4 regions of the Kitasatospora sp. NPDC088861 genome follow, and region 3 is predicted to be linked to each of the others. Evidence: riboswitches for the same ligand, from Rfam matches in the RefSeq annotation. Region 3 holds a riboswitch; each other region holds the start of a gene.
The links. A riboswitch is a leader RNA that binds a small molecule or an ion and turns the genes downstream of it on or off. The one in region 3 is predicted to bind cyclic di-AMP.
Positions count from the first base shown of each region.

Region 1: another riboswitch for cyclic di-AMP. It lies ahead of ACIP37_RS32905 (LysM peptidoglycan-binding domain-containing M23 family metallopeptidase); the one in region 3 lies ahead of ACIP37_RS08805 (NlpC/P60 family protein).
Region 2: another riboswitch for cyclic di-AMP. It lies ahead of ACIP37_RS09330 (transglycosylase family protein); the one in region 3 lies ahead of ACIP37_RS08805 (NlpC/P60 family protein).
Region 4: another riboswitch for cyclic di-AMP. It lies ahead of ACIP37_RS36315 (transglycosylase family protein); the one in region 3 lies ahead of ACIP37_RS08805 (NlpC/P60 family protein).

Region 1 is NZ_JBIVJF010000032.1:35,334-39,244, reverse strand. Features, by position in the region: gene ACIP37_RS32910 (DUF2470 domain-containing protein) at 1-196, shown strand, start outside; gene ACIP37_RS32905 (LysM peptidoglycan-binding domain-containing M23 family metallopeptidase) at 467-1,423, opposite strand; cyclic di-AMP (ydaO/yuaA leader) riboswitch at 1,426-1,608, opposite strand; gene ACIP37_RS32900 (MFS transporter) at 1,921-3,453, shown strand; gene purB (adenylosuccinate lyase) at 3,461-3,911, opposite strand, start outside.
Region 2 is NZ_JBIVJF010000004.1:14,373-18,283, forward strand. Features, by position in the region: gene ACIP37_RS09325 (hypothetical protein) at 175-1,152, shown strand; cyclic di-AMP (ydaO/yuaA leader) riboswitch at 1,587-1,747, shown strand; gene ACIP37_RS09330 (transglycosylase family protein) at 1,734-3,164, shown strand; gene ACIP37_RS09335 (LacI family DNA-binding transcriptional regulator) at 3,274-3,911, opposite strand, start outside.
Region 3 is NZ_JBIVJF010000003.1:456,364-460,274, reverse strand. Features, by position in the region: gene ACIP37_RS08810 (NlpC/P60 family protein) at 1-354, opposite strand, end outside; gene ACIP37_RS08805 (NlpC/P60 family protein) at 582-1,727, opposite strand; cyclic di-AMP (ydaO/yuaA leader) riboswitch at 1,738-1,887, opposite strand; gene ACIP37_RS08800 (NlpC/P60 family protein) at 2,225-3,259, opposite strand; gene ACIP37_RS08795 (NYN domain-containing protein) at 3,460-3,911, opposite strand, start outside.
Region 4 is NZ_JBIVJF010000046.1:7,972-11,882, forward strand. Features, by position in the region: gene eno (phosphopyruvate hydratase) at 1-323, opposite strand, end outside; gene ACIP37_RS36315 (transglycosylase family protein) at 591-1,508, opposite strand; cyclic di-AMP (ydaO/yuaA leader) riboswitch at 1,514-1,681, opposite strand; gene ACIP37_RS36320 (cytochrome P450) at 1,892-3,187, opposite strand; gene ACIP37_RS36325 (SDR family NAD(P)-dependent oxidoreductase) at 3,463-3,888, shown strand; gene ACIP37_RS36330 (MazG family protein) at 3,906-3,911, opposite strand, start outside.

The sequences.
Region 1 (3,911 bases), on a different contig from region 3:
GCTGGCCCAGCACCCGGAGGTCCGCCCGCTCGCCCTGGACCGCCACGGCCTGGTCCTGCGCCTGGACCACCCGCACGGCCACCGCGACGTCCGCCTGGTCTTCCCCGAACCGGCCGCCGACACCGAGGACTTCGGGCAGCGGATGCACGAGCTGCTGACCGCCGCCCAGCACGGGCTGCCCGCCCACCGGCTCTGAACCGGCCCACCAGAGCGTCGGCCTGACGCATCGTCAATTCGCCTTGGGGGCACCCACCAAGGCCCGGAAACGACAGCGGCCGGCCCGGCTCGCGAGAGAAGTCTCGCGAGCCGGGCCGGCCTGGGCGTGTCCCGCGCCCATGTCCACTGCTGCGGCGATCACCCGGTCGAGCGGTCACCCGACATGACCATCCCGGGCGGTCGATTCGCCCCGTAGCAGCGGTGGTTCCTCATCCGGCACATCCGGCACATCCGGTACATCCGGTACGGGTCAGAGCGCGACGCCGTGGGCCCGCAGGTAGGCGACCGGGTTGATGTCCGAGCCGTACTCCGAGCCGTTGCGGATCTCGAAGTGCAGGTGCGGGCCGGTCACGTTGCCGGTCGCGCCGGAGAGGCCGATCTGCTGTCCGGCCTTGACGGCCTGACCGATCTTCACACCGATCGAGGAGAGGTGCGCGTACTCGGCGTAGTGGCCGTCGGCGAGCTTGATCTCGACCTCGTTGCCGTAGGCGCCGCCGTTGCCGGCCTTCACCACGACACCGTTGCCGACGGCGCGCAGCGGGGTGCCGGTGGAGGCGACAAAGTCCTGGCCGGTGTGGTGGCCGGAGGCCCACATCGAGCCTGCCACGCCGTACGCGGTGCCCAGCTTCGGGCCGGCCAGCGGGGCGACGAAGGCCGAAGCGGCGGCGACCGGCACGGCGGTGACCACGGCGGACGGCGCGGCGGTCTGCAGCTGGGCCTGGAGCTGGGCGGACGGCTTGGCCGCCTCGGTCCGGACCTCCGGCTGGGCCTGCGGCTTGGCGGTGGTGGCCGGCGCGGCGTCCTGGGCGGACGGCTGGGCGGGCTTCGCCGGGGCAGCGGGCTTGGCCGGGGCGGCCTGGCCGGCGATCACGAGCCGCTGACCGGGGAAGATCAGGTCCGGGTTGCCGCCGACGACCTCACGGTTGTGGTCGTACAGCGCCTGCCAGCCGCCGTCGACGTGCTGGGCGTCGGCGATCCGGGACAGGGTGTCGCCGCTGACGACGCGGTAGCTCTCCTGCGACGAGGCCTGGGCCTGGTCGGCGGGAGCGGCGGCCGGGGCGGCGGTGACCGCGGCGGCCGGCGCGGGGTGGGCCTGGGCGCTCATCGCGGTGACGAGCGGCAGGGCGAAGGAGACACCGGTGACGGCGGTGGCGATCCCGATGCGGGCGGCGCGGGGCAGGGCGATACGACGAGCCTGTGCAGGCATGGAATTTTCCTCTCCGACGCCTGCGAGGTGAGCTGTCGGGTTCGGGCTGGAGTTGCCCGGCCGCACATGCGGCTTCACCCCTAGCCGGCCCTGGATCCGGGTACGCGAAAGCGTGCCGTTTCCGGTCCGGCGACTTACCTGTGGGTCCCCCGCTCCTGCCGTACAGAGTTCGGTGCGAGCCACCGGGCAGCGGCAGGATTCGGCGTTCCACCCGGTGGATCCGTCCGGACTGGCCGGGCGGTCGCTGAACTAAAACCCATCCGTTCGGGTGAAGCAATGTCGATCACTTGAACCGGCAACAACCCCCCGAGCTGCGGTGACCCTCCGAATGATCGGCTGCACCGTACGTGCACAATCCATTCACCCGGCGCCACTGATCCACGACGCTGCGCCGATTCCGCCACCGCTGCGCACCCGCCCGCTCACGCACCGCGCACCCACCGACACACCCCCCGGTGACCCTTGTCACGTACGCCCCACGGGCGCAGGATCGGCCCGTGGCCACCTCCGAAGCAGGAACACTGCGCCTGGGCACCTCGCGGGGACGCTGGGTCCTCCTCGCGACGGTGCTCGGCTCCAGCATGGCGATGCTCGACGGCACCGTGGTGAACGTCGCGCTGCCCCGCATCGGCACCGATCTCGGCGCCTCCCTCGCGTCCCTGCAGTGGACGCTCAACGCCTACCTGCTCACCCTGGCCGGACTGATCCTGCTCGGCGGCGCGCTCGGCGACCGGTACGGCCGGCGCCGGGTCTTCCTGATCGGCGTGCTCTGGTTCGCCGCCGCCTCCGCGGCCTGCGCCGCCGCCCCCACCATCCACGTGCTGATCGCCGCCCGCGCCGTCCAGGGCATCGGCGGGGCGCTGCTCACCCCCGGTTCGCTCGCCATGCTGCAAGCCGTCTTCCACCCGGACGACCGCTCGGCGGCGGTCGGCCTGTGGTCGGGCCTCGGCGGGGTGTCGGCCGCGGTCGGCCCCTTCCTCGGCGGCTGGCTGGTGGACGGCCCCGGCTGGCGGTGGATCTTCCTGCTGAACCTTCCGCTCGCGGCCGCCGTGGTCGCGGTCACCTCCCGGTTCGTCCCCGAGAGCCGGAACGAGAGCGCCGTCGGCCGCTTCGACGTCCCCGGCGCGCTGCTCGCCGCGCTCGCCCTCGGCGCGATCACCTACGCGCTGACCGCCGCCGGGGAGGGCCTGTCCCCCGCGGTCTGGCTCACCGGCGCGATCGGCCTGCTGCTCGGCGCGGCCTTCATCGCGGTCGAGCGCCGCGCCGCCGAGCCGATGCTGCCGCTCGGCCTCTTCTCCTCCCGGCTGTTCACCGCCGTCAACCTGGTCACCCTCTGCGTCTACGCGGCGTTCAGCGGGGTGTTCTTCCTGCTGGTGGTGCAGTTGCAGATCGTCTCCGGCTTCTCCCCGCTGGTCTCCGGCCTCGCCCTGGTCCCGATCACCGTGCTGATGCTGACCCTGTCGGCGCGCGCCGGGCGGCTGGGCAAGCGGATCGGCCCCCGGATCCCGCTCACCGTCGGTCCGCTGCTGTGCGCCGCCGGGGTGCTGCTGATGCTGCGCACCGGCCCCGGCTCCTCCTACTGGGCGGACGTGCTGCCCGCCGTCACGGTGCTGGGCTGCGGGATGACCCTGTTGGTCGCGCCGCTGACGGCGACGGTGCTGGCCGCCGTCGAGGTCCGGCACGCGGGCATCGCCAGCGGCGTCAACAACGCCGCCGCCCGCGCGGCCGGGCTGCTCGCGGTCGCCGCGCTGCCCTCGCTCGCCGGGCTGAGCGGCGACGCCTACCGGGTGCCGTCCGCGGTGGACTCGGCCTTCCGCACCGCGATGCTGATCTGCGCCGGGCTGCTGGTCACCGGCGGTCTGACGGCCTTCGCCACCGTCCGCGGCAACGTGCTCGCGCCGGTGGACCGCCCGGTGGCCGAGCCGGACTGCGAGTGGGCCTGCGGCACCACCCCGCCGCTCGACCCGGGCCACGTCCACACGGACGAGGGCCCCGCCACCGGATCGGCAGCAGGGCCCTCAGCCAGCTGACGAATCGTCAGAGGATGTCACCGGGCGCGTACTTGGCGGCCTCCGGGTAGGCGGCGGCGACGGCCTCCACCTGGCGGACCACCTCGGCGACCTGGGCACCGGCCGCACCGGTGAAGGAGAGCCGGTCGGCCAGCAGCGCGTCCAGCCCGGCCCGGTCCAGCGGGATCCGCTCGTCGGCGGCCAGCCGGTCCAGCAGCTCGTTCTCGCGGGCGCCCGCACGCATCGCCAGCGCGGAGGCGACGGCGTGCTCCTTGATGACCTCGTGCCCGGCCTCCCGGCCGACGCCCGCGCGCACCGCGCCCATCAGCACCTTGGTGGTGGCGAGGAACGGCAGGTAGCGGTCCAGCTCGGCCTCGATCACGGCGGGGAAGGCGCCGAACTCGTCGAGGACGGTCAGGAAGGTCTCCAGCAGGCCGTCGAAGGCGAAGAAGGCGTCCGGCAGCGCGACCCGGCGCACC
Region 2 (3,911 bases), on a different contig from region 3:
GACACGTCAGGGCAACCAGCGGTGATCGCTCGAAGGCTGGGTGAGATATGTCCGGATTGCGGGCAAACCGCCCGGACGGACACGACGGGAGCGCGGCGCACCCGCCATGACCACGTGAAACTCGAACGGCAGCCGAATGCAGGCCTGACGGGCCGATGTCCTACGATCTCCGGCATGAGCACCGCAGCCATCCCGGGCGCGCCACTGCCCGTCCGCACTCCAGGCTCCCGTGCGCGGGGGCGCCACCGTCGCCCCGAGCGCCCCGAGATCCCGGCCGGATCCCCGGCCCTGGTGCTCGCCGTGCCCGCGACCGCCGGGCCCGAGTCCCGCTCGGTCGTCGAGGAGCTGCTGTCGATCGTCCGCAGCGAGCAGGGCGACATCCAGACCGCCGTCGGCTACCTCCCGGGCGAAGCCGCCCAGGGCGCCGACAGCGACGACCGCACCGTCGCCGAACTGCTGGCCATGGCCGCCGAGGCCGGCCTGCCCGCGCCGGTCCTGGTGCCGCTGGTACCCGGCCCGCACGGATTCCTGACCGAACTCCACGCCCTCGCCGCCGAGTACGGAGCCCCCGTCACCGACGTGCTCGGCCCGCACCCGCTGCTCGCCGAGGCCGTGCACGTGCGCCTGTCCGAGGCCGGCCTGGCGCGTGCCGACCGGGCCCGGCTGTTCGCCATCGCGACCGCCGCGGACGGCGTCGTGCTGACCACCGTCGGCGGCGAGGAGGCCGCTGCCGCTGCCGGCATCACCGGTGTCCTGCTGGCGGCCCGGCTGGCCGTCCCGGTCGTGCCCGCCGCGCTCGACGTGCCGGGCTCGGTCGCCGCGGCCGTCAACCACCTCAAGGAGACCGGCTCCCAGCGCCCGGCGCTGGCCCCGCTGGTGATCGGGCCGGAGGCCGACTCCGAGCTGCTCGCCACGGCCGCCGAGGAGACCGGCTGCCCGTCCGCGGCGCCGCTGGGCGCCTACCCGACGGTCGGCCAGCTGATCGCCTCCACCTACCTGGCCGCGCTGCCGGCGCCCTCCCCCGAGGCCCTGGCGCGGGCCGAGGCCGAGGCGGCGGAGGCCGCCGAGGGCACCCACGCCGACCACTCCGGCCGGGGTGGTCGCGCCGCTCACGCCGCTCACGCCGCCGCCGAGGAGTCGGCCGGCCAGTAGTAGCGGTCACCGTACGTGTGAAGGGCCCGGAACGGCTACGTTCCGGGCCCTTCCCGCTTGTCCCGTAAGGGAGTTAAAGGACGAATGGGTGTGATGTCCGTTCTATCCGTATTTGTTCACCATCGCTCGACGCATCCCCCGATGACCACAGTGCGGACACGCCGCCCTCCCGACGGGCGGGCCCCCGGGCGACCCGACCCACCGTCACCTGCCTCCTGAAGCGCAGACAGTTGCGCGCACCCTTCGCGGGGTTGCCGGAAATCGGTCATTTCCGATCGCGACAAGCGAGGGGAACGACCGTTCTCGCCAAACCGTGATGCGCGTCACAGGTGTTTGCAGTTTGAACTTAAGTCTGCTTAACGTGCTCCCCGTTCGTGGCCACACGAACCCAGTTCATCCGCGACGCCGAGTCCTGCCGTCGGATGTCCTGGCAGCGCGAAAACGCACCACGGCAGGAGCGGGGGACCCACAGGTAAGTCGCCCCGGACCGTTCCCCGGAACGATCCAGGGCTAGGGGTGAAGCCGCGCCCACAGCGCGGCCGGGCAACTCCAGCCCGAATCCGACAGCTCACCTCGCAGGCGTGGGAGAGGACTGCGTCTTCATGCTGCCCACCAACGGCACCCGTCTGTCCAGTCGTACCCGACGCGTGATCGCCGCCGTCGGCGTCGCGGGCGTCGGCCTCACCATCCCCTGCCTCACCTCCGGCACGGCCTCCGCCGCCTCCGTCGCCACCTGGGACAAGGTCGCCCAGTGCGAGAGCACCGGCAACTGGAGCATCAACACCGGCAACGGCTTCTACGGCGGACTGCAGTTCACCTCCAGCACCTGGGCCGCCTTCGGCGGCACCGCCTACGCCCCCCAGGCCAACCAGGCCACCAAGGACCAGCAGATCGCCGTCGCCGAGAAGGTCCTCGCCTCGCAGGGCCCCGGCGCCTGGCCGGTGTGCTCGGTCCAGGCCGGCCTGACCAAGGGCGGCACCCCGGCCGCCGTCGACACCTCGGCCGGCTCGACCACCGGCTCGGCTGCCGGTTCGACCGCCACCAAGCCCGCCGCGAAGCCGGCCGCCCCGGCCGCCAAGCCCGCGCAGACCCAGACCCCGGCCCCGGCCGCGAAGCCCGCCAAGCCGGCCGCACCGGCCCAGGACCAGGCGCAGGCCCCCGCCGACTCCACCAACGGCACCTCGGCCCAGAAGGGCCAGAGCCAGGCCCGGAACAGCGCCCAGCCCCAGGCCGACGACTACACCGTCGCCTCCGGCGACTGGCTGTCCTCGATCGCCGACAAGCACAACCTCCAGGGCGGCTGGCAGCGGCTGTACGAACTCAACCGCGGCACCCTGACCGAGGGCCCGGACTCCATCTACCCGGGCCAGCGCCTCTCGTTCAAGGACGGCGGCCAGGCCCAGCAGTCGGCTCAGGCCGACCGGTCCGGCTCCGGCTCGTCGGCCACGTCCGGCTCGGACTTCACCTGGTTCGACCGCTCGCAGAAGTCCGGCCAGACCTCCAACGGCGCTGTCGCGAGCGCCAAGCCGGCCGCCCAGCCCCAGGCCCCGGCCACCAAGCCGGCCTCCAAGCCGGCCTCCAAGCCGGCCTCCAAGCCGGCCTCCAAGCCGGCCGCCCAGGCTCAGACCCCGGCTCAGACCCCGGCCGCCACCGGCAGCATGGCCGCCGCGGTCTCCTTCGCCCAGTCGAAGGTCGGCCAGGCGTACGTCTACGGCGGTACCGGCAACGGCGGCTGGGACTGCTCCGGCCTGACCCAGGCCGCGCTGCGCGCCGCGGGCGTCTCCGTCCCGCGCGTCGCCGCCGACCAGGCCGCCGCCAGCACCCGCGTCTCGCTGGACAGCCTGCAGGCGGGCGACCTGCTGTTCTGGTCCAACAACGGCCAGAACTCCGGCGTCTACCACGTCGCGATCTACATCGGCGGCGGCCAGTACGTCGAGGCCGCCAACCCGAGCTCGGGCGTGCGCCTGCAGACCGTCGCCAACTGGGCGCCGGACTTCGCCGGCCGGGTCTGAGCACGACCGACGGGTGACAGCCGACAACTGACGGCTGACCCGGCACCCGGGCGGCACACAACGGGCCCCGGAGAGCAACTGCTCTCCGGGGCCCGTCCGTTGACCGTCCTCAGCGCGCGCAGGCCCCCGTGGACCCACGCATGACCAGCTCCGGCTGGAACATGAACTCCCCGCGCTGGACGGCGTTTCCGCCGACCTCCTCCAGCAGCGCGTCCACCGCCGCGGTCGCCATCGCCTCGACCGGCTGGCGGATCGTGGTCAGCGGCGGCTCGGTGAAGGCGATCAGCGGCGAGTCGTCGAAGCCGACCACCGAGACGTCGTGCGGCACCGACAGCCCACGCTGCCGCACCGCCCGGATCGCCCCGAGCGCCATCATGTCGCTGCCGCAGACGATCGCCGTGCAGCCCTTGTCCAGCAGCGCGCCGGCCGCCGCGTGCCCGCCCTCCACGCTGAACAGCGTGTGGTGGACGAGTTCCTCGGCCTCCTCCTGGCTCCGTCCCAGCACCTCGCGCATCGCCGCCGTGAAGCCCTCGATCTTGCGCAGCACCGGCACGTACCGCCGCTGCCCGACCGCCAGCCCGATCCGCTCGTGCCCGAGTTCGGCCAGGTGCTGGACGGCCATCCACATCGCGGCCCGGTCGTCCGGCGAGATGAACGGCGCGTCGATCCGCTCGCTGTAGCCGTTGATCAGCACGAACGGCACCCCTCGCCCGGTCAGCCGGGCGTAGCGGTCGTGGTCGGCGGTGG
Region 3 (3,911 bases):
CTGGACGGTCTGGGCCATGCCGCCGCCGCGGTACTCGGCGCCGGCCACGGTGGCGAGGTCGCCGCGCAACTGGTTGAGCTGGTCCTGGGCGACGGCGATCTCGCCCTGGAGGACGGTCGTCTCGCCCTGGAGCCGCTGCTGCGCCTCCTGGGCGGCGTTGTACTTCTCGGACGCCTGCTCGGCCTCGCCGTAGAGCTGCTCCACCTGCGCCTTGACGTCCTTGCGGGTGGGCGTGTCCGGCGCGGCGGGGGCGGCCTGGGCGCTGCCGCCCGTCGTCACACCCAGGGCGGTGGCGGCGGCCGCGGTCAGCACCAGCGCACGGGCGAGCAGTTGGGAACGACGGTGCACGGGCATGGCGGCAGCGGCTCCGATCCGGCGGTGGGGCCCCGCCGCCGCCCCAACGCGGGCGGCCCTGGAAGCGGAGTCCGGTGGCAGACGTTAGCGAGTCCGGGCAACCGAGTCCAAACCCCTGCCAACCCGAATATTTGACCCGCAATCGGACATCAGTCCGAGACGCCGGAAAAGCCGCAGGCCCGGCCTTCCGTGGTGGAAGGCCGGGCCTGGGAGGGCCTGAGCGGGGATCAGACCCGCACGATGGAGGTCAGCGGCATGTTGCCGACGGCCTCGTAGCGGACCGACGCGCCCGGCTTGGGCGCGTGCAGCACCTGGCCGTTGCCCGCGTAGATGCCGACGTGGTGGGCGTCCCCGTAGAAGATCAGCAGGTCGCCGGGCTGGGCCTGGGAGAGGTCGGTGCCGATCCGGGTACCGGCGTGGGCCTGCTCCTGCGAGGTGCGCGGCAGCGAGACGTCGACCTGGTTGAACGCCCAGACCATCAGGCCCGAGCAGTCGAAGGAGCCGGGGCCGGAGGCGCCGTAGACGTACGGGCTGCCGATCTTGGAGGCGGCGATGGACAGCGCCGCGGCGCCGCGCGAGCTGCCGGCGCTCGGCTTGGTGACCGGCGCGGCGGGGGCCTGCGACGCGCTCAGGTCGGTGCGGCTGTTGTCGCGGGAGGAGCGGTCGGCGGCCTGCTGGGCCGCCGCCTGCTGCTGGGCGGCCTTCGCCGCGGCGTCGGCCTTCGCCTTGGCGTCGGCGGCGGCCTTCTCCTCGGCCGCGCGGATCGCCTGGCGCTCCTGCTCGGACAGGGTGTTGAAGAGGTCCTGCGCGGCCTTGAGCTTGCCCTGGACCTCGTCCTTGGCGCTCTTCAGCTGCTGGGTGGTGGTCTCCATCTCGGCGAGCTTGCCCTGGGCCTCGGAGCGCACCTGGTCGAGCTTGCGCTGCTCGTCCTGGAGCTGCTTGAGCTGGCCCTTCTGGGTGCCGCCGGCCTGGTTCAGCGTGTCGGCCTGGCTCAGGAAGGTGTCCGGGCTGGCGGAGAACATCAGCTGGACGGTCTGGGATATGCCGCCGTTGCGGTACTGCTCGCCGGCGATCTCGGCCAGGCCGCCCTGGAGGTCGGTCACCTGTCCCTGCTGCCGCGCCACCTGGTCCTGCAGGTCGGTGACCTGCTTCTGCAGCTGCTGCTGCTTCTCCTGGGCGGCGTTGAGCTTCTCGGTCGCGACCTCGGCCTGGTCGTTGAGCTGGTCGACCTGCTCCTTGACCTGGTCCTTGGTCGGCTGCGGGTCGGCGTGGGCGCCGGACTGCGCGGACAGCGCGACGGCCGCCGCGGCGAAGCCGGTCAGGATCGAGACCCGGGTGCGACTGGCGGGCTTGGGACGACGATGGGACGCCACGAAGGCGGACTCCTTCTTCCTACGCCGTCTACCGGGTGAGCTGACGGGTTCGGGCCGGAAGCGTGCCCTACGACGCCTCACGGCCGTTCCACCGGCCGACCTGGCGCCGATTCACCCCGGAGGAACGTGGTTCCCCGGCTCCGTTCGACAGCACCCCCGACTGCTGGGCTCCCCGTCGGGCAGGCACTGGGCCCGCCCCGCTGCGTCACGAACTCGACGGAAACCACCGCCGCCACCCTGGCTGGGCGATCGGGAGTGCGGTGGTTCGGGGCACGACCCTAGTAACTGAACCGTGATCCGTTCAAATCCTTGTCAGAAAAAAGACGGAAGAAGACCAAAGTTCTTTTGTGAATATGACACATAGTGATCACCGCCGTACGTAAAGCTGATCACTCTTCATCGGGGAGTCACGCTGCGGACAAAACCCGAACGCCACCCCCGGTCCGAGGGTGGCGTGGATCACAGGCCCGGACGGGCCCTTCGGGCGTGTCGGGACGTCAGACCCGGCGGATCGTGTTGATCTGCATCGCGTCGACCTTCATCACCTTCACCACGTCACCGGTGTGCGGCGCGTGCACCACCATGCCGTTGCCGATGTACATCCCGACGTGGTGCCGGTCGGGGCCGTAGATGACCAGGTCGCCCGGCTGGGCCTGGTCCAGCGAGACCCTGGTGCCGACGTTGCCCTGCTCCTGCGAGGTGCGCGGCAGCGAGACGCCGGCCTGGCCGTACGCCCAGACCATCAGGCCCGAGCAGTCGAAGGTGGTCGAGCCGGTGGCGCCCCACACGTACGGCGAGCCCTGCTTGCTCATCGCCTTGGCCACGGCCACGCCCGCGTAGCCGCCGGCCTGCGGGAGGCTGCCGAGGTCGGCACGGTCGCTGCCGCGCGAGGCGCGGTCGTCCTGCTGCTGCTGGGCCCGCAGCGCGGCGCGGTCGGAGGCGCTGAGCGAGTTCAGCAGGTCCTGCGCGGCCTTCAGCTTCTGGTTGACGTCCGTCTTGGCCTGGTTCAGGTCCTTGGTGGTGGAGTCGAGCGAGGCCAGGACGGCGGCGGCCTCGGACTTCTCCTGGTCCAGCCGGCGCTGCTGGTCCAGCAGTCCCTTGAGCGCCTCCGACTCGCTGGCGCTGGCCTGCTGGGCGCTGGACGCCTTCTCCAGGTAGCCCGACGGGTCCGAGGAGAGCATCAGCTGGACGGACGGGTCGATGCCGCCGGTGCGGTACTGCTCGCCCGCCACGCCGGCCAGGCCGGTCTGGAGCTGGGTCATCTCGTCCTGGCTGCGGGCCACCTTGTCCTGCAGCTGGTCGGACTGCTTGCGGAGCTGGTCGGCCCGCTCCTTGGCGCCGTTGTACTTCTCCGCCGCCTGCTCCTGGTCCTGCTGGAGCTGGTCGATCTGCGCCTTGACGTCGGTCTTGCTCGGCTGGGGCGCGGCGTGCGCGGCGACCTGCGCGGAGAGGGCGACCGCGGTCGCCGCGGCAGCGGTGAGCACGGAGACCCGGGCGCGGCTCGGCTGCTTGGGACGGCGGTGGGAGGCCAAGGGAATTGCTCCTTCTTCCATCGGCCTCACCCGATCAGGTGAGAATCCGGAAAATAGGTTTGACGCCACACCCTAGGGAAGATCCACGGGTTTTGCCACTCCCCCGAAGGCGTGAACTCCACTTCCCCCGCAGGCTTCACTGGATGTGCACACCGCCGCAAACCGGGCGCTGACCAGGCCTCATCCCGCCGCGGCAGCCGTCAGGGCCGCGCCAGCCGGTTCAGCAGCAGAACGGAAGCCACGGGGCGCGCGCCGGCCTTCCGCACGCCCTCCGCGACCTCCCGGTCGGTGGACACCACCACCACCGGACGACCCTGCGGCTCGGCCCGCACCAGACGGCGGATCAGCTCGTCCGCGGTCTCGCCGGTCCGGCTGAACCGCACCCGCACCCCGCGCGGTGGCGCCATGATCACCGGAACGTCCAGGTCCTGCCCGTCGAACACGCAGGTGACCTCCGCCTGCGTGCGCTGGGCCAGCATCGCCAGCCCGCCCAGCAGCCGGATCCGCTGCTGCTCCAGCGGCAGCGTCGGATAGCCCGTCTTGGTCACGTTGTAGCCGTCCACCACCAGGTGCACCTGCGGGATCGCCAGCAGCTGGTCCAGCAGCGCCGGATCGTCGTCGGCCAGACCGCGCCGGGCCACGTCGTGCGGCG
Region 4 (3,911 bases), on a different contig from region 3:
GCGCCGAGCGAGGACTTGTCCGGGGTGGCGTCCAGGTCGAGCATGGCCTGGTCGATCAGGCGCTGCTCGGTGGCGTCGTAGCCGACCAGCTCCGGGCCGATCTGCTCGATGACGGCCAGGACGGCCTTCTCCACGCCCTTGCCGAAGTAGCGGTTCTTGTCACCGTCGCGCAGCTCGAGCGCCTCGAAGGCGCCGGTGGAGGCACCCGACGGGACAGCGGCACGGCCGGTGCTGCCGTCGTCGAGGCCGACCTCGACCTCGACCGTGGGGTTGCCACGCGAGTCGAGGATCTCACGGGCTACGACGACATCGATGGACGGCACGAGGCATCTCCTTGCGGAAGCAGGGTCCGGCTGACGTTGGGTGCTGCCGGCGGGACGATTGCGGAGTCGTTACGACCAGAGCCTAACCGCCCCGGCCCCCGGGGCCGCGCTGGCCTCGGTCCCGTCTCAGCGTGTGGCCCGGCTACCCACCAGTAGTTCACCTGCTTGCCCGATCGAAGCGGGCGAATACGGGGGAATGCGGGCGAAGGGGGACAGGTCCCGTCCCCCTTCGCCCGCAGGGCGCGGGCCGTTCAGGGCCCGGGCCGCTCAGCCGAGGTGCAGCACCTGGCCGGGCATGATCAGGTTGGGGTTGCCGCCGACGGTGCCGCGGTTGCCGTCGTACACCGACTGCCAGCCGCCGGACACGCCCTGGGCGGCGGCGATCGTCGACAGCGTGTCGCCGGCCCGGACGGTGTAGTCGTGACCGCCCTGCGCGGCGGCGGGCTGCGCGGCCGGGGCGGACTGCGCGGGCTGCGCGGCGCGGGGCGCGTACTGCGGCTGGGCGGCGGGCTGGCCCGCGTACTGCTGGTAGACGCTCTGGTGGCTGGTCCAGTACCAGGCGCCGTTGTTCTGGTACCAGTACACCTTCGCGTCGGCGTCCCAGCCGGCCTTGCCGGAGAAGCCCTGGGTCTGCGGCTGCGTCTGCTGCGGGGCCTGCTGGACGGGCTGCTGGGCGGCCGGCTTCGGGGCGGCCTGCTTGACCGGCTGCTGGGCAGGCTTCGGGGCCTGCGCCTGCTGGGTCGGCTTGGCGGCGGACTGCTTGGCGGGCTTGGCGTCCGTGGAGGTGTCCACGGAGGCCGGGGCGCCGCCCTTGCTCAGGCCGGCCTTCTGGGAGCAGACCGGCCAGGCGCCCGGGCCCTGCGAGGCCAGCACCTTCTCGGCGACCGAGATCTGCTGCGCCTTGCTGGCCTGGTTGGCCTGCGGGGCGTAGGAGGTGCCGCCGTACGCCTTCCAGGTGCTGGGCGTGAACTGCAGGCCGCCGGAGAAGCCGTTGCCGGTGTTGATGCTCCAGTTGCCGCCGCTCTCGCACTGGGCGACGGCGTCCCAGGTGGAGGCCGGGGCGGCGGAGGCGCCGGTGGCGGTGAGGAGCGGCATCGCGAGTCCGACGCCGGCCACACCGGCGACGGCGATGGCCTTCTCGGTCTGGGTGCGACGGCGGTGGCGGCCGGTTCCAACGAACAGCATGAAGAGGTCCCTCTCCGCACGCCTGCGAGGTGAGCTGTCGGGTTCGGACCGGGAGGTGGCCCGGCCGCCGAAAGCGGAAACGATTCCGCTCGGGCGGCTTCACCCCAAGCCGTCGGGGAACGGCAACAAACCTGGTTCCCCCGCCCCTGCCCAGGGTCTGGTCGGTTTCCCGTGACGCGGCGGGCAGGATTCGGCGTTCCGCGCACGAGGTCCGCAGCTGCGAACTCCAGGGAGAGTAGACAGATCATCAGACCAATAACAAGCTCATATCACCGATATCACACACAAATTACGGCGCGTGGTCAATCGCCTACCAACGGCGGCGGTATGTCCGGATTAATGCGGGTTCAGGCCCGGCTCCACGAACCGCCGGAGACATGCCGTCAGCGTGTCGGGGCGTCGGTCGGCGCGACCGGCGGCGCGTGCGGAGAGCGGGTCTCCGGAGTGAATTCGACCGGGAGTTCCCGCAGGCCACGCATGATCAGGCCGCCCCTCCAGCGCAGGTTCTCCGGGTTTTCCGCGAGCCGCAGGTCCGGCAGCCGGGAAAGCAGCGTGGCCAGTGCGCTCCGCCCCTCCAGGCGGGCCAGCGGGGCGCCGATGCAGTAGTGGATCCCGTGGCCGAAACCCAGGTGCGGATTGTCCGTGCGGGCCAGGTCCAGGGTGTTCTCGTCCGCAAACCTGGCCGGATCGCGATCCGCCGCGGCCAGCACCACCAGCACCGGATCGCCCACCGGGATGTCCACCCCGCCGATCGACAGCGGCCGCGTCGCGAAACGCCACGTCGCCATCTCCACCGGCCCGTCGTAGCGCAGGAGTTCCTCGATCCCGGTCTCCAGCAGCGCCGTCTCGCCGCGCACCACCGACTCCTGCAGCAGCCTGCGCTGCTCCGGGTTGCGCAGCAGCGCGTACGTGCCGTTGCCGATCAGGTTGACGGTCGTCTCGAACCCCGCGAACAGGAGGATGAACGCCATCGCGGCGGCCTCGTTCTCGTTCAGGTGCTCGCCGTGGTCGCTCGCCCGGATCAGGCCCGAGATCAAGTCATCACCCGGATCCGCCCGCTTGCGGTGGATCAGCTCCAGCAGGTACGCCCGCATCCGCTTCACCGCCCGCCCCACGCCGCCGCGTTGGCCGCCGCCGTGCCGGATCATCATCCCGGCCCAGTCCCGGAAGTCGTCCTGGTCCTCGGCCGGCACGCCCAGCAGGTCGCAGATCGCGTAGATGGGGAGCGGGAACGCGAACTCGTGGATCAGGTCCGCCGAACCGCGCTGCGCGAAGCCGTCGATCAGCCGGTCCGTGAGCTGCTGCACCCGCGGCTCGAACTCCGCCACCCGGCGCGGCGTGAACGCCTTCGACACCAGCCGGCGCAGCCGGGTGTGGTCCGGCGGGTCGATGTTCAGCAGATGCGTCATCAAGTCCGCCTGGCGTTCCCCCGGAATTCCCACCCGCCCGGTGCGGTGCGCCTGCTCGCTGTGGTGTGCCGGGTTCTTCGACAGCCGGCCGTCCGCCAGCGCCTGCCGAGCGTCCGCGTAGCGGGTCACCAGCCAGGCCTCCACCCCACTCGGCAGCGTCGTGCGGTGCACCGGGGCGTGCTCGCGCAACCAGGCGTAGGCGGGGTACGGATCGGTGGCGAACTCCCAGGTGAAGAGCTGCGGGGCGGCGGGATCGGGCTGCACTGGCATGCGTCGACCGTATCCGGTGGGTCGGGGCCGCACCGCCTCCGGCGGACGCGACCGGCGGGGCCGGATCGTCGACACCCGGCGGACGGCCCGCCAACGCTCCGTGGACGCCCCGTGGACGGTCCGTGGACAGCTCTTGGACAGCTCTTGGCCGGGTGGCGGGCGTGACCCTGGTCACCTGAGGGGTAATCCCTGTTGCGGAGGGTCAGGACCTGCCTACGATCCTCCGCAGAAATCGTGGGCGCCGGTGCGGTGTCGCCCACAGGGAGGAGCAGACCATGCGGGTCAGCGGGGCAGTCGTCGTCATCGCGGTACTCGACGGCGGATCGGGAGCCGAGCTCGCCCGCCGGTTCGCCGCCGCCGGCGCCGCCGGAGTGCTGATCGCCGACCAGCGTGCGGGCGTCGCCGAGGACCTCGCCACCGAACTCGACCGGCCGGGCTGCCCCGTCGTCGGCGTCGGCGGCGACATCCGCCGCCCCAGCGACGTCGCCGCCCTCGTCGACACCGCCGAGAAGCACCTCGGCCCCATCGACCTGTTCTGCGTCGCCGGCCCCGACGGCGAGCGGATCGTCTCGCTCGCCGAACTGCCCGCCCGCCTCGACCTCGAACGCCTCGCCGAACTCCTCGCCCTCGTCGGCGAGGCCATCGGCGAAGTCGTCCCCCGGCAGCGGCGGCCGATCGAGAACACCGCCACGGCCGCCTGAGGCCCTGCCCGGGCCCGCTACTC